Regions from separate parts of the Pseudomonas sp. PS02290 genome, predicted to be linked through region 2. Evidence: predicted binding sites of a transcription regulator. Region 2 holds the regulator's gene; each other region holds the start of a gene.
The links. Region 2 encodes sigma-54, which starts transcription at its own class of promoters, with help from an activator protein. Its sites were predicted from a motif close to ANTGGCATNNANNTTGCTNT; they were not measured.
Positions count from the first base shown of each region.

Region 1: the regulator sigma-54 is predicted to act here: its motif matches at 5,619-5,638, upstream of QMX88_RS05380 (pilin).
Region 3: the regulator sigma-54 is predicted to act here: its motif matches at 2,357-2,376, upstream of glnA (glutamate--ammonia ligase).

Region 1 covers NZ_JASCOY010000006.1:63,399-74,173, forward strand. The annotation lists gene ampE (regulatory signaling modulator protein AmpE) at 1-4, opposite strand, end outside; gene ampD (1,6-anhydro-N-acetylmuramyl-L-alanine amidase AmpD) at 20-568, opposite strand; gene QMX88_RS05365 (DUF1631 domain-containing protein) at 693-2,933, opposite strand; gene nadC (carboxylating nicotinate-nucleotide diphosphorylase) at 3,318-4,166, shown strand; tRNA gene QMX88_RS05375 (tRNA-Thr) at 5,476-5,548, opposite strand; gene QMX88_RS05380 (pilin) at 5,684-6,106, shown strand; gene pilB (type IV-A pilus assembly ATPase PilB) at 6,303-7,997, shown strand; gene QMX88_RS05390 (type II secretion system F family protein) at 8,000-9,235, shown strand; gene QMX88_RS05395 (prepilin peptidase) at 9,238-10,110, shown strand; gene coaE (dephospho-CoA kinase) at 10,107-10,724, shown strand; gene yacG (DNA gyrase inhibitor YacG) at 10,727-10,775, shown strand, end outside.
Region 2 covers NZ_JASCOY010000017.1:66,593-77,367, reverse strand. The annotation lists gene QMX88_RS10875 (HPr family phosphocarrier protein) at 1-157, opposite strand, end outside; gene rapZ (RNase adapter RapZ) at 174-1,031, opposite strand; gene ptsN (PTS IIA-like nitrogen regulatory protein PtsN) at 1,034-1,498, opposite strand; gene hpf (ribosome hibernation-promoting factor, HPF/YfiA family) at 1,511-1,819, opposite strand; gene QMX88_RS10855 (RNA polymerase factor sigma-54) at 1,896-3,389, opposite strand; gene lptB (LPS export ABC transporter ATP-binding protein) at 3,578-4,303, opposite strand; gene lptA (lipopolysaccharide transport periplasmic protein LptA) at 4,303-4,845, opposite strand; gene lptC (LPS export ABC transporter periplasmic protein LptC) at 4,832-5,404, opposite strand; gene kdsC (3-deoxy-manno-octulosonate-8-phosphatase KdsC) at 5,415-5,948, opposite strand; gene QMX88_RS10830 (KpsF/GutQ family sugar-phosphate isomerase) at 5,949-6,923, opposite strand; gene QMX88_RS10825 (ATP-binding cassette domain-containing protein) at 7,232-8,041, shown strand; gene mlaE (lipid asymmetry maintenance ABC transporter permease subunit MlaE) at 8,041-8,838, shown strand; gene mlaD (outer membrane lipid asymmetry maintenance protein MlaD) at 8,838-9,305, shown strand; gene QMX88_RS10810 (MlaC/ttg2D family ABC transporter substrate-binding protein) at 9,317-9,970, shown strand; gene QMX88_RS10805 (STAS domain-containing protein) at 9,967-10,272, shown strand; gene QMX88_RS10800 (BolA family protein) at 10,387-10,626, shown strand; gene murA (UDP-N-acetylglucosamine 1-carboxyvinyltransferase) at 10,650-10,775, shown strand, end outside.
Region 3 covers NZ_JASCOY010000122.1:213-10,987, reverse strand. The annotation lists gene typA (translational GTPase TypA) at 1-547, opposite strand, end outside; gene thiI (tRNA uracil 4-sulfurtransferase ThiI) at 688-2,142, opposite strand; gene glnA (glutamate--ammonia ligase) at 2,475-3,881, shown strand; gene QMX88_RS26605 (chorismate mutase) at 4,084-4,650, shown strand; gene QMX88_RS26600 (DUF4124 domain-containing protein) at 4,777-5,319, shown strand; gene QMX88_RS26595 (DUF4124 domain-containing protein) at 5,303-5,947, shown strand; gene glnL (nitrogen regulation protein NR(II)) at 6,250-7,335, shown strand; gene ntrC (nitrogen regulation protein NR(I)) at 7,332-8,768, shown strand; gene mgrA (L-glyceraldehyde 3-phosphate reductase) at 8,876-9,913, opposite strand; gene QMX88_RS26575 (SDR family oxidoreductase) at 10,152-10,775, shown strand, end outside.

The sequences.
Region 1 (10,775 bases), on a different contig from region 2:
TCATTAGCTGTTCCTCACTTCAAACGTCCAGGGCGGCATGAAACCGCGCCCAGTCAAAACACGGACCCGGATCGGTCTTGCGCCCCGGCGCGATGTCGCTGTGACCGCATATGCGTTGCGTCGTAATCGCCGGCCAAGCCGTCTGCAATTGGCGGGTCAGCTCGATCAACGCCTCATATTGCACGTCGGTGAAGGATTGATCATCAGTGCCTTCAAGCTCGATGCCAATGGAAAAATCATTGCACGTCTCGCGCCCCTCAAACACCGACACACCCGCATGCCAGGCACGATCCAGACACGACACGAACTGCGTCACCTCGCCGTCGCGCTCAATCAGGAAATGCGCAGAGACCCGCAGCTCGGCGATGCCTTCAAAGTAGGGGTGTTCTGTGACGTCCAGCCGGTTCTGGAAGAATGCCTGGACCTTGCCGGTCTTGAACTGCGCGGGCGGCAGACTGATGTTGTGGATGACCAGCAATGAGATTTCGTTTTCCGGCCGGGCATTGAAATTGGGTGAAGGGCAATGCTGCGCGCCGTGGCACCAGCCGGTGGCAGGGTCCAGATGCATGGGAAGTCCTTAGGGCGTGAAACGACAGCGCGCAGTATGCCCGCGACTGGAAAGGATGTGGATGGCGAATCAGCTTGGAGGTCACGCAGATTCGCAGGCAGAAGTCGTAGGACCGATCTGGCGCTTAGCCCTTGAGCTTGCGCAGATTACCCAGTACCGACTCCAGCGCGCGGTCGAACAGCAGTGCGTCGTCGAGAACACGAATCGTGCCGCGACGGAATTCCACCGCAAGGCCCATACGGGTTTTCTCAAGGACCTTCATGCCGGTGCGATTGACGAACACGTAGCGCCCGCTCGGCTCGACGATCGCCGCCAGCTTGCAACGCAGCTTGTGGGATTCGTCTTCCTGGATCTCTACCCAACTGCCCAGACGAAGCTTTTCGACCTGCAACAAACCTTCGTCGTCAGCAGGCAGCTGCGTCGACGGTTCGTTCTGAATTTGCTCGCCCGGCCCAACCAGCACGATCTCCTCCACCACCGCCATCATCGTGGGGCCGGTAGCGGACTGGGGCTGATCACCTTCCGCATGACCTTTTGGCGTCCGCGCTACATGGCTGAACGCCTGCACGTGCAACACTTCGAGCTGACTGAAGAATTCGCTGGTGGCAAACGGATCAAATGCGGCGCTGCTCAAGCCGTCGCGCAGGGACTTCAGCAGCCCCGGCACCAGCTCGAGCAAACGCTGTCGCGCTTCCGGCTCATCATGGGGCTCGACGCTCCAGATCAGATCGTCCATGGCCTGAAGGCCTGAAGCCCACTCGCTCGACTGATCACCGTGCTTCAGGCACGTCAGCAACAGGACCTTGCTCCAGGCCTCCTGCAACAGGCGAACAACCACCTGCGGCAGGGTCTTGCCGAGCAGGCGATCGTTCAACGCCTGCTGCACGCGCTGACGGGCCAACTCGGCCAATGCGCGGCCTTGTTCGGCGTCGCGGGTGCGCTGCTCAAGGAGTTCGCTGCGACGACGTTCGTCACTGGTAAAGGCCAGGAAATCCACCAGCAGTTCGGTGAAGATCGCCGGGTCATCGACAAAATCGTGGAGCAGGCGCTGGACGATCTGATCGATGCGGGCGTAGAGCGAGTCGCGCTGGGTGTCATCGCGACCACCCCAGCCAAGCGCTGCAGAGGCGATTTCGTTCAGCAGCCGACGCGCAGGGTGGCTGCCACGGCTGAAGAAACTCTTGTCGATGACCGCAACCTTGAGCATCGGAATCTGCAAACGACCGATCAACGCACGCAGCGAACTCGGCAGGTTGCGGTCGTCGAGGATGAACTCAAACAGCATCGAGATGAGGTTGATAACGTCCTCATCCATTGTGCCGACGACGCGAAACTTGCCGCTTCTCGCGCTGACCCGGCTGATCAACTGCTCAAGCTGAGCGCGCAGATCGAAATCGTCGCTCTCCTCAACTTTCGGGACGTACTGTTGCAAGTGGGACAGTAGACGCAGCAAGTCCTGGCTGGAAATTGGGCGCGCATCGGTCACCGAATCAGGGCGCGGCGTCAGATGACCACGCACGTGCACCAGTAACTCCTGCAGCGCGGAAAACACGTCCTGCACGCTTTTATCGAGGCTTTCGGTCGCCTGCAGGATGGCGGCGTTGTCGGCACGCACGGCTTCGCTCGAAAGCGGCACGCTGGCAATACGATCAGTCGAGCGGCGGGACGGCAATGCCTTCAATTCCGGCAATACACCTGCGGAAATTAACAACTGGTTGGCTTCCTCATAAAGCTGATCGGCGTTGCTCAAGGCGTACTTCTCAAACAGCTTCAGAATGATCAGCTTCACTTTGATTTCAACGCCCAGACTGCGCCCGGCTTGCAGGAAATAGTCGCACAGCAGCGTCGGGCCCAACGGATTGGTCTCGTCGGTCAACGGCTGGGGGATGAGTACGTTCAAACGTGTGGTCAATTGACCGAGGGCGATACCGTCGCGACTCATGACCTTGACCACCATTGCGTCAACCGCAACGGTGCGTTCGAGATCATCGTTATGGACCAGCGCGAGCTTGTCGTAGGAAACGGGCTCGGGCATCGGAGGCTCGGCCACTTCGTATTGGCCCAGGCGCAGGAATGCTTCAAAGAACTTGTCGAGGAAATTACGCTCGATGCTTTTGCGCTTCAGACGCAAGTCGCGCATGGCTTCAAAAAAAATGTTCTGCTCAGCGTTGTTGTGAGCACGGTCGGCCATTTCGAAGAGCGTGTCGTCGGCATTGTCGAACAGCGTCTGCAGGCTTTCCTTCAGTTGCTGGGCGGCCCGGTCACGAACTTGAAGCAGAACGACGGGCAGCCGAGCGACAGGCGAAGAACCGGGATGATCCGCACCTGCCTTCAAGGGCACCACTTTGTTACCGTCGTTCTGCATCAAGGACTCCTTCACACCGTCGACACAACTGCTTTAACAACAGCTACACCCCGCAGCGAAGGAAGACTCGACTCCATTCGGACGGATCTCAAAATTTTATCCCTTGGGATGTTGCAGGCTAACGTCAACGCTATGACGTCAAATACAAGGCGAAAGTATCAGGTAAATCAGGGCCGCTCGCCAGCGGACTCTTCGCCTTAATTGGAATAATAGAAGGCGGCGAAGGGACATGTGCAGCGGTAGACCATCAAAATCACAATCTGTCGCATAAGCGAGGAAAAAACCGACAAAGTGCAGGTTATGCATTCGAGTGGACACCTGGCGTACGTAGGTTGGTACACGCGTCTGCCATATACTCGGCGCACTTAGTCCGTGGAGCCTGATATGCCAAACCTACGTCTTGACGCCCTCACTGCCGAAATCGAAGCCAACGTGCGCCGTGCGTTGCTGGAGGATGTGGGCAGTGGCGACATCACCGCGCAGCTGATTCCGGCGGAGCGACTGGCCAAAGCCACTGTCATTTCCCGGGACGCTGCCGTGATTGCAGGCACGGCGTGGGTCGATGCTGTTTTCCGTCAGCTTGATCCGCGCGTCGCCGTGCATTGGCAGATCGTCGACGGCGATCGCGTGCAGCCCAATCAAGCGCTGTTTCACCTGGAAGGTCCCGCCCGCTCCTTGCTGACGGGCGAACGCAGCGCGCTCAACTTTCTGCAGCTGCTGTCAGGCGTTGCCACCCGCGCGCAGCACTACGCTGACATGGTCGCCGACCCTCAGGTCAAACTGCTCGACACCCGCAAGACCCTACCGGGCCTGAGAATGGCGCAGAAATATGCCGTCACCTGCGGCGGCTGTCATAACCACCGCATCGGCTTGTTCGACGCCTTCCTGATCAAGGAAAACCACATCGCCGCGTGTGGCGGTATAGCGGAAGCCATCACCGCCGCGCATAAGATTGCGCCAGGCAAGCCGGTGGAAATCGAAGTGGAAAGCCTCGACGAACTCAAACAAGCCCTCGACGGTGGCGCTGACATCATCATGCTTGATGAACTGAGCCTGGACGACATGCGTGAGGCTGTGCGCCTCACGGCGGGTCGCGCCAAGCTAGAGGCCAGCGGTGGGGTGACTGACGCGACTTTGCGCACCATTGCTGAGACTGGCGTTGATTACATTTCCATTGGGACGCTGACTAAAGATGTGAAGGCTGTGGATTTGTCGATGCGCTTGAGCCTCTAAGAGGGTGGCAACGTCTTAAAGGTTGAACTGCGACGGGTGCTCGGGCTCTGCTTGTTAGGAGCTCGAGGTCTTGAGATCGGATTGTTGATTAGACGAATGAGGAAATGACGATGGCTGACGAAAAGCAACCTGTCGAACCTGAAGAGGACGTTCCGGCTCACTCGACTGAAGAGGAGAAGGAGCGGTTGAAGGATTTCAATAAAGACGGGATTCCGCCTGGGATTTGTTGATTGGCGCTGGCCGCGTTGCTTGGACAGCAATGCGGCCTTCGCTGACGTTTTACCACCCCATAGCGACAGCGCGTGAAAATCCATCTGTATCTACTCACGGACACCGAAACAAGCCGATACTGGCTGGCAGGTGTTGATCGTCAGCATTCTGGTTTGCAAACATCTCAAGCCACTCATACGAAAATAAGAGAAGTGTCAAAACTAAAGATTTGCCACATTAAAGACTAGCGAATATCGTCAGGGCGCAAGAATAGGCGAGAGAATTTCACAAACAATCTAGCCCATGCCAGAGCCGTGATATATGTCACGCTGATTGCTTTGGAATCGACTCAGTGAAAATCGATATGAGTATCAAAGTCTTCTTTGGCGACCTCATGTTGTTTCCCTTTATAGATACGTTACCAGAGACTTCATATTTCTTAGACCAAGCGTTGTACGGGGCTACACCTGCGAGAACGAAGACGACCATGCCCTCAAGGCACTCTTTCCAAGTCGCTGCCTGCCCTTCCTACACCCCTAACGTTCGACCAGCACAAATGTCATTTGTAGAACGTAAACGACATAACCAAGTAAAAGCACATCGCGAAAAAAGCCCCTATAGCGCCGAAACCGCTTCCGAGTAGACCTTTCCCAATGCCCCTGACAACGCCGTGACCGCTCTCATGAACATACGCACCGAACAGGGTTAACACGAACCCTACCGCGATATAGCCTCTAAAGCTTTCCAAGACAAGGTGACGCTCGGGCAACACCCACACCCCTACCAACCAGAACAACGATATCCCTACCGCTGCACACCGAAAAAGATAGGCAGGGGATACCTTGTATTCGACAGGCTTTTGGAGTGACACAGCTTTACCTCAATGATTCGACCTGATACTTAAACGCTGAAACCTTGGTTACAGGCAAGTGACGATGTAGCGACCAAACCATATTATGCGCGACTCAATGCCGTGTGTGAGAAAGGCGAATGGCTAGTCGGGTCGTCCAGCGTGACTTTAAAGAAATATTGCGGTTATTTCAAAATCCGGGTGAATTTACCCGAAATCATCCCCTCGACGGCGGAGACGTGAAAACGGTGCCGAAAATAGGAATCGAACCTACGACCTTCGCGTTACGAGTGCGCTGCTCTACCGACTGAGCTATTCCGGCAATGGAGAAAATGTAGCGTGCCCGCTCCTAGTTGCCAAGATGTAAAAAGGGATTTGGGCCGCGCATCGCACTTGGCATCAAGCTTGCTGGAGGATACCCGTTGCCAAATTTCCGTTACATCAAAAGGGCGTAGATATGAAGTCACTCCAAAAAGGTTTCACACTGATCGAGCTTATGATCGTCGTAGCGATCATCGGTATTCTGGCCGCTATCGCCATCCCCGCCTACAGCAGCTATCAGGCGAAAGCCAAGCTATCTGCAGCTTTGGCCGAGGTTTCGTCGGCGAAGACAGTCGTTGAGACCAAGATCAATGATGGTGTTGCAGTATCCACACTCGCACTGGGCGGTGTTACTGCTACTTCGACCTCCAACTGCACGATGGGACTGACCGACCTTAGCACGGGCGCCGGTACGTTGACTTGTACAGTCGTGAACGCGCCGCCTCAAGCAAAAGGCGCGGTAATTACGTGGACGCGGACTGCTCCTGGCGCATGGACTTGTGCCACTTCGGGCGCAGCGGACAAAGATGTCACTCCGAAGAGCTGCCCTCAGGCATAACTCTGAACCAAAAAAAGCCCCGACATTTCGGGGCTTTTTTTATCCATGCCTTCCTAACGATTTTGCTTGCCAAAATCAGAGCGTGAAAGATCATGCTCAGACACAATCTGACAATTTTTGTCACCCTCCCCGCCGCTAATTGGCAGCGTCGCCCGACTACGCTATAACGCACGTACTGTTCGCGCCTGGTGGTTTTATGACTGACGTTGTCCTCACCGGTTTGGCCAAGCAACTCGTAGTGGCCGAGCTTCTCACCGAAAAAGTCGCTCAGCAGGCCTATCAGCATGCGCGCAGCGACAAGCTATCGCTTGTGAGCTATCTGGTTCAAAGCAAGCTCGTTGACAGCCTCGTTCTAGCAGAAATGGCTTCGGAGCAATTCGGATTGCCGTTTCTAGACCTGAACATGCTGGATAAAGAGAGCCAACCGAGGGGGGTGGTCAGCGAAAAACTGGTACGTCAGCACTCTGCTCTACCGCTGTGGAAACGCGGCAACAAATTATTTGTAGGCATATCTGATCCTACTAATCATCAAGCAATTACCGACATCCAGTTCAGCACCGGCCTTACGACCGAAGCTATTTTGGTTGAGGACGACAAGCTTAGTCGCGCTATCGACAAGTTCTTCGACACCCACAGTGGTCTGGGCGAGATGGCCGACGTTGATCTCAGCCTGGAAATTGAGCCCTCCGTTGAAAGCAAAGAAACTACGCTAGGCGAAGTCGATGCAGAAGACGCACCAGTCGTTCGTTTCGTGAATAAAATGTTGATGGACGCCATTCGCCTCGGCTCTTCCGACCTACATTTCGAACCATACGAAAAAACTTTTCGGGTGCGGTTACGTACTGACGGAATTCTTCACGAGGTAGCAAAACCTCCCACGCAGTTGGCGGGACGGATTGCAGCTCGTTTGAAGGTGATGGCCGGGCTCGACATATCCGAGCGCCGCAAACCACAAGATGGCAGGATCAAGCTCCGTATCTCAAAAAATCGAGCGATCGATTTTCGTGTGAACACTCTGCCCACGCTGTGGGGAGAAAAGATTGTCATGCGAATACTCGACCCCACCAGCGCGCAGATGGGGATCGATTCGCTCGGCTACGAGCCAGAACAAAAAGATCTCTACATGGCTGCTTTACGTCAGCCACAAGGCATGATTTTGGTCACAGGCCCGACAGGCTCAGGTAAAACCGTTTCGCTGTATACCGGCCTGAACATACTGAATACGGTAGACATCAACATCTCCACTGCGGAAGACCCTGTCGAGATCAACCTGGAAGGCATCAACCAAGTCAACGTCAATCCGCGGCAGGGTATGGATTTCTCTCAAGCTTTGCGCGCATTTCTCCGTCAAGACCCTGACGTAATTATGGTGGGTGAGATCCGCGACCTTGAGACCGCCGAGATAGCGATCAAAGCTTCGCAGACAGGGCACATGGTTCTGTCAACGCTTCACACCAACAGCGCAGCTGAAACCCTGACTCGCCTTCATCATATGGGCGTCGCGGCATTCAATATCGCGACCGCTATCAATCTGATCATTGCCCAGCGCTTGGCGCGCAAGTTGTGCCCTCACTGCAAGAAAGAGATAGACGTCCCTCGAGAGACGCTCATTGCAGAGGGGTTTCCAGAATCAAGGATTGGAACCTTCAAACTTTACTCGCCTGCTGGCTGCGACCAGTGCAACGCCGGATATAAAGGGCGAATTGGTATCTACGAGGTGGTAAAAAACACGCCGGATCTCGAACGGATAATCATGGAAGAAGGCAATTCGATTGAAATCTCACGTCAGATGCGCAAAGACGGCTTCAACGATCTGCGCACATCGGGCCTCCTCAAGGCGATGCAAGGCGTGACGAGCCTTGAGGAAATAAATCGGGTAACCAAGGATTAAGCATGGCGACTAAAGCAGCCAAGAGCCCCAAGGTGGCGAAGCCCGCGATGTATGCATGGGAGGGACTGGATAAAAAAGGTGTGAAGATTTCTGGCGAATTGGCTGGGCATAATCCCGCTTTGATTAAAGCGCAGCTCAGAAGACAAGGCATAAATCCGCTCAAAATTCGCAAGAAATCGATATCGATATTCCGCTCTGGCAAGAAAATCAAACCACTTGATATTGCCTTTTTTTCCCGCCAGATGGCGACGATGATGAAAGCAGGCGTGCCGCTCCTGCAGTCTTTCGACATCATTAGCGAGGGCTCGACCAACCCCAATATGCGCAAATTAGTCGAGGACATAAAGCAAGAAGTCGCAGCAGGCCATAGCTTCGCAACCGCTCTACGGCAGAAGCCGCAATACTTCGATGATTTGTTTTGTAATCTAGTAGATGCGGGTGAGCAGGCAGGTGCTCTCGAGTCGCTTCTGGACAGAGTTGCGACCTACAAGGAGAAAACGGAGTCCCTTAAGGCCAAGATCAAGAAAGCAATGACGTACCCAATAGCGGTGGTAGTCGTCGCATTCATTGTCACAGGCATTTTGCTCATCAAGGTGGTCCCCCAGTTTCAGACGCTATTTGCGGGATTCGGAGCTGATCTGCCCGCTTTTACGCTGATGGTCATCGGACTGTCTCAAGCGCTACAGGACTACTGGCTTATTGTTTTGATTGCGCTTTTTTTGGCCATCATCGGGTTCAAACGCGCCTATAAGACGTCTGAGAAATTCCGCAATGGTCTCGACAGAGCGCTGCTGAAAACCCCGATTATCGGGCAGCTCCTTTATAAGTCCGCAGTCGCACGCTACGCCCGCACACTGTCCACGACGTTCGCCGCAGGCGTGCCCCTCGTCGAAGCGTTGGACTCAGTTTCAGGAGCTACCGGCAATATTGTGTTCAAAAACGCAGTCAATAAGGTCAAGCAAGATGTCTCAACTGGCATGCAGCTGAACTTCTCGATGCGAAGCACGGGCGTTTTCCCCACTCTTGCGATTCAAATGACAGCTATCGGCGAGGAGTCCGGCGCGTTGGACTCAATGCTTGATAAGGTCGCCAACTATTATGAGGAAGAGGTCGACAATATGGTCGACAGTCTGACAAGCCTCATGGAGCCAATGATCATGGCTGTCTTAGGCATTGTCGTAGGTGGACTCGTCATCGCTATGTACCTCCCAATCTTCAAACTCGGCAGCGTCGTCTAACCATGCCCCTCCTCGACCTCCTGGCCAGCTCCCCGCTGGCCTTCGTTCTATGCGCCCTAATCCTCGGCCTGCTCGTCGGCAGTTTCCTCAACGTAGTCATCTACCGATTACCGCTAATGATGATCCGCGACTGGAAAACCCAATCCCGGGAAATGCTCGACCTCCCCCCCGAGCCAAAAACAGAAACCTTCAACCTCATCCTCCCCCACTCCCGCTGCCCGCACTGCTCACACAAAATCCGCGCATGGGAAAACATTCCCGTCGTGAGTTATCTGCTCCTGGGCGGCAAATGCTCCCAGTGCAAAGCCCCGATCAGCAAGCGCTACCCGCTGGTTGAATTGGCCTGCGGCTTACTCTCGGCCTTCATCGCCTGGCAGTTCGGTTTCGGCTGGCAGGCTGGGGCAATGCTGGTGCTGACGTGGGGGTTGTTGTCGATGAGTCTAATCGACGCCGATCACCAGCTTCTGCCGGACGCAATCGTGCTGCCGCTGTTGTGGCTCGGCCTGATCGTGAATGCGTTCGGCCTGTTCACGTCGCTGACCGACGCGCTGTGGGGCGCGGTCGCGGGGTATCTGGTGTTGTGGTGTGTGTTCTGGCTGTTCAAGCTGATCACCGGCAAGGAGGGCATGGGTTACGGCGACTTCAAGTTGCTGGCTATGCTCGGCGCGTGGGGCGGGTGGCAGATTCTGCCGCTGACGATTCTGCTGTCGTCGATTGTCGGGGCGGTGTTGGGCCTGATTCTGCTGCGCTTGCGCAATGTCGAAACCAGCACGCCGATCCCCTTCGGTCCTTATCTGGCGCTCGCGGGGTGGATCGCTTTGCTCTGGGGTGATCAAATAACGACTTCGTATTTGCAGATCGCCGGTTTCAGATGACTTCTCCTGCGTCAAAACCCTGGATTCTCGGCCTCACCGGTGGCATCGGCAGCGGCAAGAGTGCGGCGGCTCAGTGCTTCATGGAGCTGGGCGTGCACTTGGTGGACGCCGATAACGTTGCCCGTTGGGTGGTCGAACCCGGGCGCCCTGCCCTGACGCAGATTGCCGAGCACTTCGGCCCAAGCGTGTTGCAGGCCGATGGCACGCTGAATCGTTCGGCGTTGCGCGAGCTGATTTTCAAGGATCCGCAACAGCGTGTCTGGCTCGAAAGCCTTCTGCATCCGCTGATCCGCGAGGAAATCCGTCAGTACCTGGCGCGCGCCGCATCGGCTTACGCGATTCTGGTGTCGCCGTTGTTGCTGGAGACCTCTCAGCACCAGATGGTGCAGCGAGTGTTGGTCATTGATGTGCCGGAATCGGTGCAGATCGAGCGCACGGTGTTGCGTGACAAGAGCAACGAGGAGCAGGTGCGGGCGATTCTCAAGGCGCAGGCCAGTCGCGAAGAGCGCTTGAGCCGGGCCGATGATGTGATCGTCAACGACCGTGACCCGGCCTGGCTGAAAAGCGAAGTCGAGCGTCTGCATCACTTTTATTTAACTTTGCGTGGAGGCTAATGATGAGCCAACCAATGACCGTCGATTGCCCAACCTGCGGAGCGCCCGTGG
Region 2 (10,775 bases):
TCATGACGGCCATGATGCTTTTGCCGTCGACCATGGTCTCCGGCGTGCGACCTACCCTGATCTGGCAAGGGTACTTGCCGGCGACGCCCACGAATTTGGCGGCGGCCCGGGCGTGCAGACCCAGCTTGTTGATGATGGTGATTTCTAGAGCGGGCATCGCGATGGAGGTCCTTTCAGCTTAGGTCGCGGTGGCGGACCTGAACATTCTTGAGCGATTGCTGCAGCACCTGACCCAGACGTTCGGTCAGGTAGACGGAGCGGTGGTGCCCGCCGGTGCAGCCAATGGCAATAGTGACGTAGGCGCGGTTGCTGGCGGCGAAGCGCGGCAACCACTTATTGAGGTACGAAAAGATGTCCTGGAACATTTCTTCGACGTCCGGTTGAGCCGCGAGGTAATCGGCAACCGGCTTGTCGAGGCCGGACTGCTCGCGCAGCTCGGGCTTCCAGTACGGGTTCGGCAGGCAGCGCACGTCGAACACCAGATCGGCGTCCACGGGCATGCCGCGCTTGAAGCCGAAGGATTCGATGAGGAAGGCAGTGCCCGGCTCGGGTTTGTTCAGCAGGCGCAGTTTGAGAATGTCGCGCAGCTGGTAGAGATTCAGGTGCGTGGTGTCGACCGTCAGATCAGCCAGGTCGATGATCGGACCGAGCAGGGTTTTTTCGTCACGAATCGCTTCGGCCAGCGAGCGGGTTGCCGTGCTCAGCGGGTGACGACGGCGGGTCTCTGAAAAGCGCTTTAGCAGGGTGGCTTCATCGGCGTCGAGAAACAGCACGTCGCACTGGATGTGCCGGGCCCGAACTTCGGCGAGCATGCGCGGGAATCGCGTCAGGTGACTGGGCAGATTGCGCGCGTCGATCGAGACCGCCAGCAGGGGCTCAGCCAGTTCGGTGTTGATCAGCGCGCGCTCCGCCAGCTCTGGAAGCAGGCCGGCGGGCAGATTGTCGACGCAGTAGAAACCGCTGTCTTCAAGGACATCGAGGGCCGTGCTCTTGCCGGAGCCGGAGCGGCCGCTGACGATGATCATCCGCATGATCAGTGACCGTTCTGGACGTCGAGCACGACGCTGTAGAGCTCTTCGTCGGTTTTGGCACCGCGCAGGCGCTTACGCACATCATCACGGTCGAGCATGCTGGCGATCTGGCGCAGCAATTCAAGGTGAGCATCGGTGGCCGCTTCCGGGACCAGCAACACAAACAGCAGGTCAACCGGTGCGCCGTCGATGGCGTCGAAATCGATGGGTTTTTCCAGATGCAGTACGGCGCTGACAGGCGTTGAGCAGCCCTTCAGGCGGCAGTGGGGAATGGCAATGCCATTACCGAATCCGGTGGAGCCGAGCTTTTCACGGGCAATGAGGCTGTCAAACACGACCTGCTCATCCAGATCAGGCACTTGCGTGCCGATCATTTTGGCGATGTTCTGGAGTACGGCTTTTTTGCTGCCGCCTGGCACGTTCACGAGTGAACGGCCAGGGGTCAGGATATTTTCAAGTCGGATCATGGGTGGGGAGTGTCAGCGAGCAGTCGCGCCTTGCAGCAGACTTTGCTGTTTTTCCTTATGTTTTTTGAGTTGGCGGTCAAGCTTGTCGGCAAGCAGGTCAATGGCTGCGTACATGTCGTCGTGTTCGGCGTTGGCAACCACTTCAGCGCCAGGAACGTGCAAGGTGGCTTCGATTTTCTGCTTGAGCTTCTCGACCTCCATGGTGACCTGCACATTCGTGATCTTGTCAAAGTGGCGTTCCAATCGGGCGAGTTTCTCGCCGATGTAGGTACGCAGAGGTTCAGTCACTTCCAGCTGGTGTCCACTGATGTTGACTTGCATACAGCTTCTCCTTCGTTGCCAGTGCATTAAGAGGCAGGCGTAATGCCTGCCACTGGAACGCTTTGACGTGTGACCTTTACATCAGTCGCTTGCGTTCGCTGGACGGCGAGATCCCAAGGGATTCGCGGTACTTGGCGACTGTGCGACGGGCCACTTGAATGCCTTGTGCTTCCAGTAAACCAGCGATCTTGCTGTCACTCAACGGCTTTTTCTGATTTTCCGCAGCGACCAGTTTTTTGATGATCGCGCGAATCGCCGTGGACGAGCATTCGCCGCCTTCGGAGGTGCTGACGTGGCTGGAAAAGAAATATTTGAGTTCGTAGATCCCGCGCGGGGTGTGCATGAACTTCTGCGTGGTCACCCGGGAGATCGTCGATTCGTGCATGCCGACCGCTTCCGCGATGTCATGCAGAACGAGGGGCTTCATGGCTTCGTCACCGTACTCAAGGAAGCCTCGCTGGTGTTCGACGATTTGCGTGGCCACCTTCATCAGCGTCTCGTTGCGGCTCTGCAGGCTCTTGATGAACCAGCGAGCTTCCTGCAGCTGATTGCGCATGAACGTGTTGTCGGCACTGGTATCGGCGCGACGCACAAAACCTGCGTACTGCGGATTGACCCGCAGGCGCGGCACGGATTCCTGGTTCAGCTCCACCAGCCAGCGCTCGTTGTCCTTGCGCACGATGACGTCAGGCACGACGTATTCGGCTTCGCTGGACTCGATCTGCGAGCCGGGGCGCGGATTGAGGCTCTGGACCAGTTCGATGACCTGACGCAGGTCGTCTTCCTTGAGCTTCATGCGGCGCATCAGTTGCGCGTAGTCGCGGCTGCCGAGCAGATCGATGTAGTCACTGACCAGCTTCTGCGCTTCCGCCAGCCACTTGGTTTTGGCGGGCAGCTGGCGAAGCTGCAGCAGCAGGCATTCACTCAGGTTGCGAGCGCCGATGCCGGCAGGCTCGAACTGCTGAATGCGGTGCAGAACGGCTTCGATTTCGTCCAGCTCGATATCGAGCTCAGGGTCGAAGGCGTCGAGCATTTCTTCGAGTGTTTCGTCGAGGTAGCCCTGATTGTTGATGCAGTCGATCAGCGTCACGGCGATCAGGCGATCGGTGTCCGACATTGGCGCCAGGTTGAGTTGCCACAGCAGGTGGCTTTGCAGGCTCTCGCCAACGGAGGTGCGGGTGGTGAAATCCCACTCGTCATCGTCGTTGCTGGGCAGGCTGCTGGCACTGGTCTGATAGACGTCTTCCCACGCGGTGTCGACGGGCAGCTCGTTGGGAATGCGCTCGTTCCAGTCGCCGTCCTCCAGATTGTCGACGGTAGGCGCCGATTCCTGGTAGGTGGGTCCCTGAACATCAGCGTTGGGCTTTTGCTCTACGTTATCCGCCAAGGGGTCGGCGTTGTCGAAATCGTCGCCTTCCTCCTGCCGTTCCAGCATCGGGTTCGACTCCAGCGCCTCCTGAATCTCCTGTTGGAGATCCAGCGTCGACAACTGAAGCAATCGGATTGCCTGTTGCAGCTGAGGTGTCATCGTCAGCTGCTGGCCCATTCTCAAGACTAGCGAAGGTTTCATGGCAGGGCTTAACACCTTATTCGCCGGCGCACTGCGCGCCATTTACTAGCAGGGCGCCGAGGGCGCCAACTTAAGCAAATTATATGCCTGAAGCTGGAGGGTTTGCCTAGAGTGTGATGACAATTAAAAAACGAGGTTGGCGATGGCGCACATTGCGGGAGCCGCACAACCTCATGTCATCACTGCGGTTACAGGCGGAACTCGTGACCCAGATACACTTCCTTGACCAACTGGTTGGCCAGGATGGATTCGGCGTCGCCTTCGGCAATCAGCTGTCCATCGTTGACGATGTAAGCGGTTTCGCAGATATCCAGCGTCTCACGCACGTTGTGGTCGGTGATCAGCACGCCGATCCCTTTGGCCTTGAGGTGGTGAATGATCTGCTTGATGTCGCCCACGGAAATAGGGTCAACACCGGCGAAGGGTTCGTCGAGGAGAATGAATTTCGGCGAAGTGGCGAGGGCGCGTGCGATTTCCACACGGCGACGTTCACCGCCCGACAGGCTCATGCCCAGGTTGTCGCGAATGTGGGTGATGTGGAATTCCTGCAGCAGGCTTTCCAGCTCCTTGCGGCGGGCAGCGCGATCGAGCTCCTTGCGGGTCTCCAGGATCGCCATGATGTTGTCCGAGACGGAGAGCTTGCGGAAGATCGACGCTTCTTGTGGCAGGTAGCCAATACCGGCGCGTGCACGGCCGTGCATCGGCTGATGGCTGACGTCCTGGTCGTCGATCAGGACGCGACCCTGATCCGCTTGAACCAGGCCGACGATCATGTAGAAACAGGTGGTCTTGCCGGCGCCGTTGGGGCCAAGCAGGCCGACGATCTGGCCGCTCTCGATGGACAGGCTGACGTCACGTACGACCTGGCGGCTTTTATAGGCCTTGGCCAGGTGCTGGGCTTTCAGCGTCGCCATTACTGGGCCTTCTGCTGGTCGGTTTTCTTTTTCGGCTGGATGACCATGTCGATACGAGGGCGTGGTGCGGTGACCTTGGTGCCATTGGCACGACCGGCGTTCACGACCTGCTTGACGGTGTCATAGACGATTTTCTCGCCTTCGGACGTGTTGCCGTCGTTGACCACTTTGGCCTTGTCGATCAGCACGATGCGGTTCTGGGCCGCGAAGTACTGAATAGTGACGCCCCAGGCCTGAACGATCGGCTTGTCCACCGATGGCTTCTGCTCGTAGTAGGCCAGGTTGCCCACGGACGTGAACACGTCCACGTCGCCTTGCGGTGTACGGGTGATGGTCACGGTGTTGCCGGTGATCTTCATCGTGCCCTGGGTGATGATGACATTGCCTTTGTAGGTGGCGATGCCTTGCTTGTCGTCCAGCTGCGCGTCATCCGACTGGATGTGGATGGGTTGATCGCGATCCGTCGGCAGAGACCAGGCGCTCGCGCTTCCCAGTGCTGCGCCCAGGCCGAGCAAAAAAGGAAGGGTTTTAACGAGCCTCATACTGTCCTCTTACGTTGGATAGCAGGTTCATCCTGCTTTCTTTCAGATACGCTTTCATACCCGTGCCGGTCGTTACACCGCCAAGGCCGTCGATTCTAACGGGTTGGGCAGTCTCCGCATATTGCTTCTGCGGGAATACAGTCATGCGGCTGCTGGTGATGATGGTGGTGCGGTCTTTTTCGTCGGTGCGGTTGATGCGCACCGAGTCGATCAGCTCGACGTGATCGCCCCCCGGCGACACTTCGGCGCGAACGCTCTGTACGTGCCACGGGAAGGTAGAACCTCGATACATCTGCAGCACCGGCGTGGTCATCAGGGTGACGTCGGTGGCTTTCAAGTGCTCGACCTTGTCCGCGGTCATGTCGTACTGCATGGTCCCGTCGGGCAGGTACTGAATACTGTGGGCGTTGGTCGCGTAGTAATCGACAGCGCTTTCATCGACGGCAGCCTTGGGTTGATCGAGAAAGCTTTCCGGACTGATGTTCCAGTAGCCGACCGCTGCCAGCAGCAGTGCCAGCACACCGAACAGCAGAAACGTTCGAAACTTTTTGCTCAGCATAAATGCACTTCTATAGGTAGGCGGCGTGAGCCGCTTCGAGGTTGCCCTGAGCCTTCAGGATCAACTCGCAGAATTCGCGGGCAGCGCCTTCGCCGCCACGTGCCTGGGTAATGCCGTCGGCATGCTCGCGGACAAAGCTGGCGGCATTGGCAACAGCCATGCCCAGGCCCACCCGGCGAATGACCGGCAGATCAGGCAAATCGTCGCCCAGATACGCGACCTGCTCGTAGCTTAGATTCAGTTGCTGCAAAAGCTCGTCGAGGACCACGAGTTTGTCTTCGCGGCCCTGATAAAGGTGCGCGATGCCGAGGTTCTTCGCGCGCCGCTCAACCACGGGGGTCTTGCGTCCGCTGATGATGGCAGTCGTCACACCCGAGTTGATGAGCATCTTGATGCCCTGGCCGTCGAGGGTGTTGAAGGTCTTGAATTCACTGCCGTCTTCGAGGAAATACAGGCGTCCGTCGGTGAGTACGCCATCGACGTCGAAGATCGCCAGTTTGATGTTCTTGCCGCGTTGCATCAGGTCATTCATATCGGCGCTCATTTACATGACTCCTGCGCGGAGCAGGTCTTGAAGATTGAACGCGCCAACCGGGCGATCGTTCTCGTCGACCACGATGAGTGCGCCGATCTTGTTGTCTTCCATGATTTTCAAGGCTTCGGCCGCGAGCATTTCCGGGCGCACGGTCTTGCCGTGGACGGTCATGACTTCATCGATGGTCGCCTGGCGTATGTCGATCGGGCGATCCAGGGTGCGACGCAGGTCGCCGTCCGTGAAGATACCGGCAAGCCGGCCGTCGCTCTCGAGGATGGCGGTCATGCCAAGCCCCTTGCGGGTCATTTCCATCAGCGAATCGCGAAGCGGCGTGCCGCGCGCAACCTGCGGCAGGTTGGCGCCAGTGTGCATGACATGCTCGACCTTCAGCAGCAGCCGACGACCCAGCGCACCGCCCGGATGGGAAAACGCGAAGTCTTCGGCGGTGAAGCCTCTGGCGTCCAGCAGCGCAACGGCCAGGGCGTCGCCCATGACCAGCGCCGCGGTGGTGGAGGAGGTGGGCGCCAGATTCAACGGGCAGGCTTCTTTTTCGACCCGCGCATTGAGGTTGACGTCAGCGGCCTTGGCCAGTGTTGATTCCGGGTTGCCAGTGAGGCTGATCATCTTGATGCCCAGCCGCTTGATCAGCGGCAGCAACGTGACGATTTCGGCCGTGGTGCCCGAATTGGACAGGGCCAGAATAATATCGGCGCTGGTGATCATGCCCATGTCGCCGTGGCTGGCCTCGGCGGGGTGCACGAAAAAGGACGGGGTGCCGGTGCTGGCCAGCGTAGCGGCGATCTTCTTGCCGATATGCCCCGACTTGCCCATGCCTACCACGACCACGCGGCCCTGACTGCCCAGAATCATGTCGCACGCGTTGACGAAATCGGCATCTATATGCGCAAGCAAACCTTCCACGGCTTCTATTTCAAGGCGGATGGTGCTCTGTGCCGATTCAATCAGGTTGCGCGCATTGGACATATCGGAAGGGGTCGCATGGTGAAAGGCCGGGGATTATAGCGGCAATGTTCAAAAGCCTCACGCTTCATCGTTGCTGTTTGTTTAATGAACGGAGACGTCCTTCAGCAACAGCGTGATAAAGGCTGGCGGTGGGTACGAAAATTCCACACCGTCCTTAATACCCTTCTTTGTTTGCGACTCGACACGTTGGAGCTTGGGCGGCGTGCGACAGCGGTGGTATAGTCCGCCGCTTGTTCGGCCCCTCCAAAAGTGTGTCGTTCGTCAAGAACGCGGCATCTGAGAGACAGGTTGCATCGCAAGGAGTTTAGATGAGTGCCGATAACGCCTACGCGGTCGAGCTGAAGGGCGTTTCCTTCAAGCGCGGTGCGCGCAGCATCTTCAATAATGTGGACATCCGCATCCCCCGGGGCAAAGTCACCGGCATCATGGGGCCGTCGGGCAGTGGCAAAACCACTCTGCTGCGATTGATGGGAGCACAACTGCGTCCGAGCGCAGGTGAAGTCTGGGTCAATGGCCAGAATTTGCCGAGACTCTCGCGCAGCGATCTTTTCGATGCGCGCAAGCAGATGGGCGTGCTCTTTCAGAGCGGCGCGCTGTTCACCGATCTCGACGTTTTCGAAAACGTGGCGTTCCCGCTGCGGGTTCACACCAAGCTGCCTGAAGACATGATCCGCGACATCGTCCTGCTGAAACTGCAGGCGGTCGGACTTCGTGGCGCAGTCGATCTGATGCCCGACGAACTCTCAGGTGGCATGAAGCGCCGTGTTGCGCTGGCGCGCGCCATCGCGCTGGATCCCCAGATCCTCATGTATGACGAACCCTTCGTGGGGCAGGACCCTATCGCCATGGGCGTACTGGTTCGGCTCATCCGGCTGCTCAATGATGCGCTGGGTATCACCAGTATCGTGGTGTCCCACGACCTCGCCGAGACCGCCAGCATCGCCGACTATTTATATGTCGTCGGTGACGGTCAGGTGCTGGGGCAGGGCACGCCGCAGGAACTGATGGAGTCGGATAACCCTCGTATACGTCAGTTCATGACGGGCGATCCCGACGGGCCGGTGCCTTTCCATTATCCGGCGCCGGATTATCGCGACGATCTTTTGGGGAAGCGCTGATGCGCAGAAAGTCTTTAATGGATCGCGTACGCCTGATGGGGCGTTCGACGATCGATATGGTTGCAGTGCTGGGTCGTTCAGGGATTTTTCTGGTTCATGCGTTGCTTGGGCGCGGCGGCATCGGCGGCGGTTTTCAGCTGCTGGTTCGTCAGTTGCACTCGGTGGGCGTCATGTCTCTGGCCATCATCGTCGTGTCCGGGGTGTTCATCGGCATGGTGCTGGCGCTGCAAGGTTTCAGCATTCTCGCCAAGTACGGCTCCGAGCAGGCTGTGGGGCAGATGGTTGCCCTGACGTTGCTGCGTGAACTCGGTCCGGTGGTCACTGCTCTATTGTTCGCCGGTCGTGCAGGCTCTGCGCTTACCGCTGAAATCGGCAACATGAAATCCACCGAGCAGCTGTCCAGTCTCGAAATGATTGGTGTTGACCCGCTCAAGTACATCGTTGCACCGCGTCTGTGGGCAGGCTTCATCTCGCTGCCAGTGCTGGCGCTGATTTTCAGCGTGGTCGGCATCTGGGGTGGTTCGTGGGTGGCGGTCGACTGGCTGGGCGTCTATGAAGGCTCCTTCTGGGCCAACATGCAGAACAGCGTTTCGTTTTCCGATGATGTACTCAACGGTGTCATCAAGAGCGTCGTGTTCGCTTTTGTCGTCACCTGGATTGCCGTGTTCCAGGGCTATGACTGCGAGCCCACGTCCGAAGGGATCAGTCGCGCCACGACCAAGACCGTGGTCTACGCCTCATTGGCCGTACTGGGCCTGGACTTTATTATGACCGCCTTGATGTTTGGAGACTTCTGATGCAAAACCGCACCCTCGAAACCGGTGTAGGCCTGTTTCTGCTGGCCGGGATCCTGGCTTTGCTCCTGCTCGCCCTGCGCGTCAGCGGTCTGAGCGCCAGCGCCAACACCGACACTTATAAACTTTACGCAAATTTCGACAATATCGCCGGTTTGACTGTCAGAGCGAAAGTGACCATGGCCGGTGTGAACATTGGCAAGGTCACTGCAATCGATCTGGATCACGATACCTTCACGGGGCGTGTGACGATGGAAGTGAACAAGCGGGTCAACAACCTGCCTTCGGATTCCACCGCTTCCATTCTGACCGCAGGCCTGCTGGGTGAAAAATACATCGGCATCAGTGTCGGTGGCGATGACCAACTGTTGAAAGACGGCGGCGTCATCCATGACACCCAGTCCTCGTTGGTACTCGAAGACCTGATCGGTAAATTCCTGCTCAATTCAGTGGGCAAAGACGCCAAATGAGGAGTTTTTTCATGATCTCGATTCTGCGCCGTGGCCTTCTGGTGCTACTGGCCGCCCTGCCTTTGTTTGCTAACGCAGCCGCGTCCGATTCCGCTCACGATCTGGTTGATCGCACCACCAAGCAATTGCTGGCTGACCTGTCCGCCAACAAGGAAACCTACAAGTCCAATCCGCAAGCCTTCTACGATGCACTTAACGGCATCGTTGGCCCGGTTATCGACGCTGACGGCATCTCCAAAAGCATCATGACCGTGAAGTATTCGCGCAACGCCACCCCGGCGCAGATGCAGCGCTTCCAGGAAAACTTCAAGCGCAGCCTGATCCAGTTCTATGGCAACGCGCTGCTCGAGTACAACAACCAGGGCATCACCGTTTCCCCGGCCAAGCAGGAAGCGGCCGATCGCACGTCCGTCGACATGTCGGTCAAGGGCAACAACGGCGCGGTCTACCCTGTTTCCTACACCCTCGTCAAAATCGGCGGTGAGTGGAAAGTGCGTAACGTGATCATCAACGGCATCAACATCGGCAAGCTGTTCCGCGATCAGTTCGCTGACGCCATGCAGCGCAACGGTAACAACCTGGACAAAACCATCGACGGTTGGGCTGGCGAAGTCGCCAAGGCCAAGCAGACCTCGGAAAGCTCCAGCGACAAGGTCGTCAAATGAGTCAAGCGTCCGTAACTGCCGCTGGCGGCGGAGAGCTGATGCTCTCCGGCGTGATCGACTATCGGACCGGCCCGGCTTTGCGTGAGCAGGGCGCGGCGCTGATCAAGTCAAATACCGCTGCAGCCCTGACGCTCGATTGCTCCGGCGTCGAAAAGTCCAGCAGTGTCGGCCTGGCTTTGCTCCTTGCGTTCATGCGTGATGCGCAGGCCGCAGGCAAGTCAGTCACCGTCCGCGCGTTGCCTGAAGACATGCAGGAAATCGCCCAGGTCTCCGGCCTGACCGAGCTGTTGCAGCATCATTAATTGCTTTCATCGATCAAGCCCCTCGTCCGGCCCCTGCAAAGTAGGGTTCGCAACGAGAGGGCTTTTTTGTATGATGGCCGACCCGCGCGCGTAGGGCGCCGATTGAGGTTAAGCATGCAGGCCGTAGAAGTTAAAAGCTTCCTGGAAGCTAAGTTGCCAGATATCCAGGTCGAAGTTGAAGGCGAAGGCTGTAATTTCCAGCTGAACGTGATCAGCGACGAACTGGCCGCACTGAGCCCGGTCAAGCGCCAGCAGCAGATTTACACGCATTTGAACCCATGGATCGCCGATGGCAGCATCCACGCGGTCACCATGAAATTTTTCAGCCGCGCTGCGTGGGCCGAGCGCACCTGAGCCAACACGGCGTCGAGATTCCAATGGACAAACTGATTATTACTGGCGGCATTCGTCTTGATGGCGAAATCCGCATCTCCGGGGCGAAAAACTCTGCCCTGCCGATTCTCGCAGCCACGCTGCTGGCTGATGGTCCTGTGACCGTCGCC
Region 3 (10,775 bases), on a different contig from region 2:
TGTCTTCAGCCATGTCGGTGTGATCCAGACCGGCAATGCCGTTCAGGGCCGAGGCGTAGACGACTTTGAAGTCCAGCTGTTCTTCGGTGGCACCGAGGTTGTCGAACAGGTCGAAGATCTGGTCCAGAACCCAGTCCGGACGCGCGCCTGGACGGTCAACCTTGTTGATGCACACGATCGGACGCAGGCCGGCTTCGAAAGCCTTCTTGGTCACGAAACGGGTTTGCGGCATAGGGCCGTCTTGAGCGTCGACCAGCAGCAGAACGGAGTCAACCATCGACATCACGCGCTCTACTTCACCACCGAAGTCGGCGTGGCCCGGGGTGTCAACGATGTTGATGTGGTAGCCATTCCAGTTGATCGCGGTGTTCTTCGCGAGAATGGTAATACCGCGCTCTTTTTCCTGGTCGTTGGAGTCCATCACGCGTTCGTCGTTGAGCTCGTTGCGCTCAAGGGTGCCGGACTGGCGCAGAAGCTTGTCGACGAGGGTAGTTTTACCGTGGTCAACGTGAGCAATGATGGCGATGTTGCGTAGATTTTCGATCACTTGTGTATCTCGATCAGAGGATTCGGTCAGCTGTCTGATTGTAGGCAGCTATGAACGGTGGAGCCGGCGAAAGCCGTTACGGCTGACGACTGGTGTCGGGGGGCCGGTGACGCAAGCCACAGGCAAACAGCCCCGGGCACTTAGCTCGGTCGATAAACGCGCACATTGGCATGCCCCTCACTGAGCAGATGATGAGCATGCAGGCGACTCATGACGCCTTTGTCGCAATAGAGCAGGTACTGGCGCGTGTCATCCAGTTCCTTGAAACGGCTGTTCAATGCAAAGAACGGCAGCGTTTGTACTTCGACGCCAGTCAGCGCAAGCGGGCGGTCTTCTGCTTCATCCGGGTGACGGATGTCGATGACCACTTGCCCCGCCAGCGCCTGACTGACTTCTTCAATCTGAACGTCCTGGCCCAATTCCTCGATCACGCGATCGATCGGTACCAGACGAGCGTTTTCCAGCGCACGTTCGAGCACGGCCATGTCGAACGATTTTTCTTCGTGCTCGACCCGATTGCGCTTGGCGGCGGTCTTCGGATTCACCGAAATCACACCGCAGTATTCGGGCATGTGCCGGGCAAAATCGCCGGTGCCGATCTGATCGGCCAGGTCGATGATGTCCTGCTTGTGACTGGCGATCAGCGGTCGCAGGACCAGCTTCTCCGTCACGCAATCGATGACCGACAGGTTGGGCAGCGTCTGGCTGGACACCTGGGAAATCGCCTCGCCGGTCACCAGCGCGTCGATTTCCAGCCGGTCGGCAATGTTGGTCGCAGCGCGCAACATCATACGCTTCAATACTACGCCCATATGACTGTTATCGACTTTTCCGAGAATTTCTCCCAGAACTTCCTCGAACGGTACGCTCACGAACAGCACCCGCTGAGAGCTGCCGTACTTCTTCCAGATGAAGTGCGCGACTTCCATCACGCCCAGCTCGTGAGCACGTCCGCCCAGATTGAAGAAGCAGAAATGGCTCATCAGGCCGCGACGCATGATCTGGTACGCGGCCACGGTTGAGTCAAAGCCACCGGACATCAGGATCAGGGTCTGTTCAAGCGAACCCAGCGGATAACCGCCGATGCCGTTGTGCTGGCTGTGGATCACGAACAGGCGCTGGTCCCGAATCTCGATTCTGACCTCGACTTCCGGGGCTTTCAGCGAAATGCCGGCGGCGTTGCATTCACGACGCAGCTTGCTGCCGACGTACTTCTCGACGTCCATGGAGCTGAAGTCATGATGGCCCGCACGCTTGCAGCGCACCCCGAAAATCTTGCCGGGGAGCGCGTCGCCGAAGTGCAGCTTGCACTTCTCGTAGATGTCTTCCATGTCGCCCAGCGGATACTGGTCAACCTGCAGAAAGTGCGTGATGCCGGGCATGCAGCTGAGCCGCTCGGTCATCTCGCGCAGGACTTTGGCATCCTCGACCCTGGTTTCGACCTCAAGGTTGTCCCACACACCATCCACCACCAACGCCGGGTCCAGATCGCGGAGCACCGTACGGATGTTCTTGGCCAGCTGTTTGATGAAGCGCTTGCGCACAGGCCGGCTTTTGATAGTGATTTCTGGGAAGACTTTGACGATTAATTTCATGAAAACAGCGCGCTAGGTCCCGGTCGAAAAAGGGGGGCGCGGATTATAGCGGAAATTGCTCAAGGTTTAACCAGTTATCGTACGGCCAATCGTCCGCGCACCAAAACGGCCCTGTATACAATTACTTGGCACCATAAGGGTGCGCAGGTTTTCGAATATGCGACGTTTAACGCGGTTAAAGACAGGTATTCCCGCGGAAAACCCAACACAGGGCACTGGCATGCAAATTGCTCCCTTGTGAGGCAGGTTGCCTTGGTCGAGTATCGCGCCCGGCATCACCCAAACTGAAGGGCCAACCACTACTCAGGCCCTAATCCACCCCGGAGGACAACATGTCGAAGTCGGTTCAACTCATCAAAGATCATGACGTTAAGTGGATTGATCTGCGCTTCACGGACACCAAAGGCACTCAGCACCACGTGACCATGCCGGCCCGCGATGCGCTGGAAGACGACTTCTTCGAAGTCGGCAAAATGTTCGACGGGTCCTCCATCTCGGGCTGGAAAGGTATCGAAGCCTCCGACATGATCCTGCTGCCGGACGACGAAACCGCCGTGCTGGATCCGTTCACCGAAGAGCCTACCCTGATCCTGGTTTGCGACATCATCGAACCTTCGACCATGCAAGGTTATGATCGCGACCCACGCGCCATTGCTCACCGCGCCGAGGAATACCTGAAGTCGACCGGTATCGGTGACACTGTATTCGCCGGCCCTGAGCCAGAATTCTTCATCTTCGACGAAGTGAAATTCAAGTCCGACATCTCCGGCTCCATGTTCAAAATCTACTCCGAACAAGGTTCGTGGATGTCCGACGCCGACATCGAAGGCGGTAACAAGGGCCACCGTCCAGGCATCAAAGGCGGCTACTTCCCAGTTCCACCGTTCGACCACGACCACGAAATCCGCACCGCAATGTGCAACGCTCTGGAAGAAATGGGCCAGGTCGTCGAAGTTCACCACCACGAAGTGGCAACCGCAGGCCAGAACGAAATCGGCGTGAAATTCAACACGCTGGTTAAAAAGGCTGACGAAGTTCAGACCCTGAAATACGTCGTGCACAACGTTGCCGACGCTTACGGCCGCACCGCTACCTTCATGCCAAAGCCTCTGTACGGCGATAACGGTTCGGGTATGCACGTTCACATGTCCATCTCCAAAGATGGCAAGAACACCTTCGCAGGCGAAGGTTATGCCGGCCTGTCCGACACCGCTCTGTACTTCATCGGCGGCATCATCAAGCACGGCAAGGCCTTGAACGGCTTCACCAACCCGGCAACCAACTCGTACAAGCGTCTGGTTCCAGGCTTCGAAGCACCGGTCATGCTGGCCTACTCGGCGCGTAACCGTTCGGCATCGATCCGTATTCCTTACGTCAACAGCCCTAAGGGCCGTCGTATCGAAGCACGTTTCCCGGACCCGGCAGCCAACCCGTACCTGGCCTTCGCTGCCCTGTTGATGGCTGGCCTGGACGGCATCCAGAACAAGATCCACCCTGGCGATGCGGCTGACAAAAACCTGTACGACCTGCCGCCTGAAGAGGCGAAAGAGATCCCGCAAGTTTGCGGCAGCCTGAAGGAAGCCCTGGAAGAGCTGGACAAAGGTCGTGCGTTCCTGACCAAAGGCGGCGTATTCAGCGACGACTTCATCGACGCTTACATCGCGTTGAAATCCGAAGAAGAAATCAAAGTGCGCACGTTTGTACACCCACTGGAATACGAGCTGTACTACAGCTGCTGATCCAGTCGCGCCGGCGAGAGCCGCGTGAACAAGAGGCCTCCTTCGGGAGGCCTTTTTTGTGCTCGTCTTTCGCCGCGTTACGTACATACATATGTAACGCAGTTGAGACCACCTGTTGAGGCAATATAGTCAGCACTCCGACTTCTCCGAATACGTGCCTCGACGATCGCGAGCCAGATTACTCATGCGAGAACATCCCCTTATGCCCAAGCTGATTCAGATCACCCTCTTCGCCCTGGCCGTGTTTGCGCCAGGCCTTTATGCAGCGAACACTCAGCAGCCTCCCGCACAGCTTCAACCGCTCATCGCAGCCATGGAGCAACGCTTGGAAATCGCCAATGACGTGGCGCGCAGCAAATGGCACAGCGGCAAGCCGGTTCAGGACAGTGAGCGCGAGCGCCAGGTGATTCAGAACGCCGAATCACGGGCGAGTGAATTCAAGCTGGGCGCCGACGACGTACGCGATTTCATGACCGCCCAGATGGAAGCCAACAAGATGGTGCAATACGCGCGTATCGAGCAGTGGCGCGAAACCGGCCACTCCCCGGAGAAGCCAGACGTCAACCTGACCGATGGCATCCGGGGTCGGCTGGATACGCTGCTGCCGGTGTTGATGCAAAGTTACTCGGCGTTTCAGCCTTACCGCAGCGATGCCAAATGCGCTGGCTGGGTGCAGTCGGAAATCCAGCGACAGGCAAGTGATCCCGTCATTGAGACCGCGCTGCAACGGGCGGGAGGCGACCTCTGCCGGACCACACCAAGCCCGTGAGCGGGTGCGCAGGTCCGCTTCTCGAATGACACCGTCGATCAGTATTCCTCTATGCTGATCCATGCCGCGTCATGGATTTAGCGCGGCACCATTGTTGGTTGTCCTGATCGCTGCACTGGAGTGTTCATGCGTCAATGTCTTGCCCTTCTGTTGCTGGTATTTGCGCTGCCCGCTGCCGCGCAGATCTACAAATACACCGATGCCTCCGGCAATACGGCGTACAGCAACCAGCCGCCGAACGGGACCAAAGCCGAAACCGTCGAGCTGCCGCCACTCAACAGTGTAGAGACCGTCGTCCCCGCACCGCCGCCGCCACTGCCCGCCACGCAGAACCAAAACCAAAACCAAAACCGGGACCAGCAAAGCGCCGCCGCCTATCAGGTGCTTGCGCTGAAAGACCTGCCCCAGGACGAAGCGCTTCGTGCCAATAACGGCTCGTTCACTGTTGGCGTGGCCATAGAGCCCCGTTTGCAGCCTGGGCATTTGTTGCAGTTGGTGGTGGACGGCGCACCCTATGGCCAGCCCACGAATATTCCTCGGCTGCAGGTCATGGAGCTTGATCGGGGCGAACACAGCTTTTCCGTTCAGGTGCTGGAAAATCAGCGTTCGATCCAGCAAAGCGAGACGGTCAATCTGACAGTGCAGCGAGTCCATGTCGGCCGGCCTTAAATACGTCTACCAGTTGGCCGTCGCTCTGTGCCTGCTGTTCAGCGTGAGCCAGGCCGTTTTGGCGGAGGTGTATACCTACGTCGATGCAGACGGCAATCGGGTCTTCACCGATCAGCCTCACCGCAATGCGAAGAAGGTCGACATAGCGCCGACCAACCGGGTCGATCAGCCCACGAAGGCGCCCAGTCGGGCATCCACACCGAAGCCAGCGGCGAGACCCATCTTCCATTATCAGTTGCTGCGGATTCTGGCGCCGGAACCCGACAGCACGATCCGCGACATTGAAGGCAATCTGAATGTCACCGTCAGCAATGATCCCGAGTTGCAGCCGGATCACTTGTACAGGTTACTGCTTGACAGCAAACCCTACGGCGAGCCGACGCGCAGCCCGGTTTTCCCGCTGACGAACATCGACCGTGGCACTCACCAGCTGTCCGTAGAGATCATTGATCAGTACGGGCGAGTGCTGGAGCGAACCCCCAATCAACCCTTTCACCTCATCCGCATCTCTCTGGCCCAGAAGCGGCTCGCACAGCCCTGTAAAAACGATGATTACGGTGTGCGCCCCGAATGCCCTATCAAGGACAAGCCGGAAGAAGAATCGAGTTTCTTTTCGTTCTTCCGCTAAACCCTGCCCGACCGCCTATGCTCTATTCTGGTGCACAACCTGAACGAGCTTTCGCGTAAAAAGCCCATTTTGGTTCAGCGTTCAGAAATCCATGCACTGTCGCCGGGCCTGCCGTCCAAAAAACGTTCGTAATTACTCAATCCGCGCTTCTTTTCGGAGCCTTGGTTTGGTTTTTGCATTTTGTAATGAATGCGCGAGCACACCACACGTTCTAGCGGTTCCATACGCTGGCAAAGACCAATCAGAGCCTGCACTCACGGCCCAGCCCGAGTGCATAGAGCCAAAAGAGGTCACCGGGATTCATGACTATCAGCGATGCGTTGCATCGGTTGTTACTCGACAACCTGACCACTGCCACGATTCTGCTCAACTCGGACCTGCGCCTCGAGTACATGAATCCTGCCGCTGAAATGCTGCTGGCCATCAGTGGTCAACGTAGCCACGGCCAATTCATCAGCGAGCTGTTCACTGAATCTGCCGAAGCGCTCAGTTCGCTTCGTCAGGCGGTGGAACAGGCGCACCCGTTCACGAAACGTGAAGCGATGCTGACCGCCCTCACCGGCCAGACGTTGACGGTCGATTACGCCGTCACCCCGATTCTTTCCCAGGCCGAGACCATGCTGCTGCTGGAAGTCCACCCCCGTGATCGCTTGCTGCGGATCACCAAGGAAGAGGCTCAGTTGTCCAAGCAGGAGACCACCAAAATGCTGGTGCGTGGCCTGGCCCATGAAATCAAGAACCCCCTTGGCGGGATTCGCGGCGCCGCGCAGTTGCTGGCACGCGAGCTGCCGGAGGAGAGCCTCAAGGACTACACCAACGTCATCATCGAAGAAGCCGACCGCCTGCGTAATCTGGTCGACCGCATGCTGGGCTCGAACAAGCTGCCGATGCTGGCGATGACCAACGTGCATGAAGTGCTCGAGCGCGTGTGCAGCCTGGTCGAAGCCGAAAGCCAGGGATGCATCACCATCGTGCGCGACTACGACCCGAGCATTCCCGATGTGCTGATTGACCGCGAGCAGATGATTCAGGCCGTGCTCAATATCGTGCGCAACGCCATGCAGGCCATCAGCAGCCAGAACGAGCTGCGTCTGGGCCGCATCAGCCTGCGCACCCGCGCCATGCGCCAGTTCACCATCGGCCATGTGCGCCATCGTCTGGTCAGCAAGATCGAAATCATCGACAACGGCCCCGGCATTCCGCCGGAGCTGCAAGAAACCATTTTTTACCCCATGGTCAGCGGCCGCCCGGATGGCACCGGGCTGGGCCTTGCCATTACCCAGAACATCATCAGTCAGCACCAGGGGCTGATCGAGTGTGATAGCCACCCTGGCCATACAACATTCTCGATCTTCCTGCCGCTGGAACAAGGAGCAGCGTCGACATGAGCCGTAGTGAAACTGTCTGGATCGTCGATGACGACCGTTCCATCCGCTGGGTACTGGAGAAAGCCCTGCAGCAAGAGGGCATGACCACGCAGAGTTTCGACAGCGCCGATGGCGTGATGAGCCGCCTGGCCCGTCAGCAACCGGACGTGATCATTTCCGACATCCGCATGCCCGGCGCCAGCGGCCTGGACTTGCTGGCGCGCATTCGCGAACAGCATCCACGCCTGCCGGTCATCATCATGACCGCTCACTCGGACCTCGACAGCGCCGTGGCGTCCTATCAGGGCGGTGCGTTCGAGTACCTGCCAAAGCCGTTCGACGTTGACGAAGCCGTTTCGCTGGTCAAACGCGCCAATCAGCACGCTCAGGAGCAGCAGGGCCTGGCCGTTCCGCCAACCTTGACCCGCACCCCGGAAATCATCGGCGAAGCGCCGGCGATGCAGGAGGTGTTTCGCGCCATCGGCCGCTTGAGCCACTCCAACATCACCGTGCTGATCAACGGCGAGTCCGGGACCGGTAAAGAGCTGGTTGCCCACGCCCTGCACCGCCACAGCCCACGCTCGGCTTCGCCGTTCATTGCGCTGAACATGGCAGCGATTCCGAAAGACTTGATGGAGTCCGAGCTGTTCGGCCACGAAAAAGGCGCGTTCACCGGCGCGGCGAACCTGCGTCGTGGGCGTTTCGAGCAAGCCGACGGTGGCACCCTGTTTCTCGATGAAATCGGCGACATGCCGGCCGATACCCAAACCCGGTTGCTGCGTGTCTTGGCTGACGGCGAGTTCTACCGCGTTGGCGGCCACGTGCCGGTCAAAGTCGACGTGCGCATCATTGCGGCGACCCACCAGAATCTGGAAACCCTGGTCCAGGCCGGCAAGTTCCGCGAAGACTTGTTCCACCGCCTGAACGTGATCCGCATTCACATCCCGCGCATGTCCGACCGTCGCGAAGACATTCCGACGCTGGCACGCCACTTCCTCAGCCGCGCTGCGCAGGAACTGGCGGTTGAGCCCAAGCTGCTGAAGGCGGAAACCGAGGAATACCTCAAGCACCTGCCGTGGCCGGGCAACGTCCGTCAGCTGGAAAACACCTGTCGCTGGATCACGGTGATGGCGTCGGGCCGCGAAGTGCATGTCAGCGATCTGCCGCCCGAATTGCTGAGCCTGCCCCAGGACGCTGCTCCGGTGACCAACTGGGAACAAGCGCTGCGCCAATGGGCCGATCAGGCTCTGGCCCGTGGTCAGTCCAGCCTGCTGGACAGTGCCGTGCCGACGTTCGAACGCATCATGATCGAGACCGCGCTCAAGCACACCGCCGGCCGTCGTCGCGACGCCGCCGTGCTGCTGGGCTGGGGCCGCAATACCTTGACCCGCAAGATCAAGGAGTTGGGCATGAAGATCGATGGCGGGGATGACGACGAGGGTGACGAGGGCTAACCCCTGCGATAGGCAGCAGCGCCTGCCTGCGATGGCGTCAGTTGAAAGACGGATTCGCCGCAGGCAGGACGCCATCGCGGGCAAGAGCGCCCACGATGGCTGCGGGTTTACTCAGCCGAAGATGGCTTCTCCCACAGATTAATTCCGCCTTCCACCGCAAACCGGTCGATCTCGGCCAGTTCTTCCTGACTGAACTCAAGATTGTCGAGGGCGCCGACGTTCTCGATGATCTGCTCCGGACGGCTTGCACCGATCAGTGCGGACGTGACGCGCGGATCGCGCAGTGTCCAGGCCAGTGCCATCTGCGCCAGGCTCTGACCGCGACGCTTGGCGATCTCGTTCAGCGCGCGCACGTGCTCGATGTTCTGCTCCGACAAATGCCCCGCCTGTAACGAGCCGCCACCGGGACGGTTGACCCGTGCGTCTTTTGGAATGCCGTTCAGGTATTTATCCGACAGCAGCCCCTGGGCCAGCGCGGTGAATGCAATGACGCCCGAGCCGAGTTCTTCGGTGGTGTCCAGCAGGTCTTTTTCCACCCAGCGATTGAGCAGGTTATAGGCCGGCTGATGAATCAGCAGCGGCACTTTCCACTCTTTCAGCAGGCCTGCGATTTCTCGGGTTTTGGCGCCCGAATACGACGAAATCCCGATATACAGCGCTTTGCCCTGCTGCACAGCGGTGGCCAGTGCGCTCGCGGTTTCTTCCAGCGGGGTATCAGGGTCGAAGCGGTGGGAATAGAAAATATCGACGTAGTCCAGGCCCATGCGCTGCAGGCTCTGATCGAGGCTGGCGAGCACGTATTTGCGCGATCCGCCGCCCTGACCGTAAGGCCCTGGCCACATGTCCCAGCCGGCTTTGCTGGAGATAATCAGTTCGTCGCGGTATTGCTTGAAGTCTTCCTTGAGCAGGCGACCGAAGTTGATTTCGGCACTGCCGTAGGGCGGGCCATAGTTATTGGCGAGGTCGAAGTGGTTAATACCCAGATCGAAGGCCGTGCGCAGCATCGCACGCTGGGTGTCGATCGGCGTGCTGTCACCAAAGTTGTGCCACAAACCCATGGAGAGCGCTGGCAGCACCAGGCCACTGCGGCCTACGCGACGATAGGGAATGCGTTCATAACGGTTTTCGGCAGCGATGTAAGTCATCCAGTCCTCTCTTTCTTGTATGGAAGTCAGTCACAAAACGAACCTGCGAGATTACTCGGATTTCTCTGCGGCGAGGGGGTTCAAGAGAGTGGACGAACGCTACGCTCCAGCGCTGAAGGAAAGCGACGGCCACTGCATTGTTCGCTGCAGCAGAACAATGAAGGCGTTTCTGCGGCGTTTATCAACGCGGTCTGCCATGTGAAGCTGCACTCACTTTCAAATGAATCGGAGCCTCACCATGACGCAGTCCACTCCACACATCCCCCGTCCGGTCGCCATCGTCACCGGCGCCTCCCGTGGTATCGGCGCGGAAATCGCCCGGCGCTTGAGCCACGACGGTTTCGCGGTGGTCGTGAATTACGCCAGCAGCGCGGCAGAAGCGGACGCCCTGGTTGCGCAGCTCAAAGACGAGGGCGGTCAGGCCATCGCGATGAAAGCCGACGTTGCCCAGGCTGACGAGGTCCGCGAGTTGTTCGAGCAAACGGAAGCGAAGCTGGGCAAGGTCAATGTGCTGGTCAATAACGCCGGCGTCATGAAGGCACTGCCGCTGGCAGACACCAGCGATGAGCAATTCGATCAGGCGTTCAACATCAACACCCGAGGCACCTTCAACACGTTGCGCGAGGCCAGCGCGCGGATGAACGACGGCGGTCGCATCATCAATTTCTCCACCACTGCGCTGGCGCTGAACCTGCCGGGCTATGCCATCTATAACGCGACCAAGGCGGCCGTCGAAGCCTTCACCCATGTATTTGCCAAGGAGCTGCGCGGGCGGAATATCACGGTGAATGCCGTCGCGCCGGGGCCGGTGGCGACCGAGCTGTTCCTGCAAGGCAAAACCGAGGAGCAAATCCAGCACTTT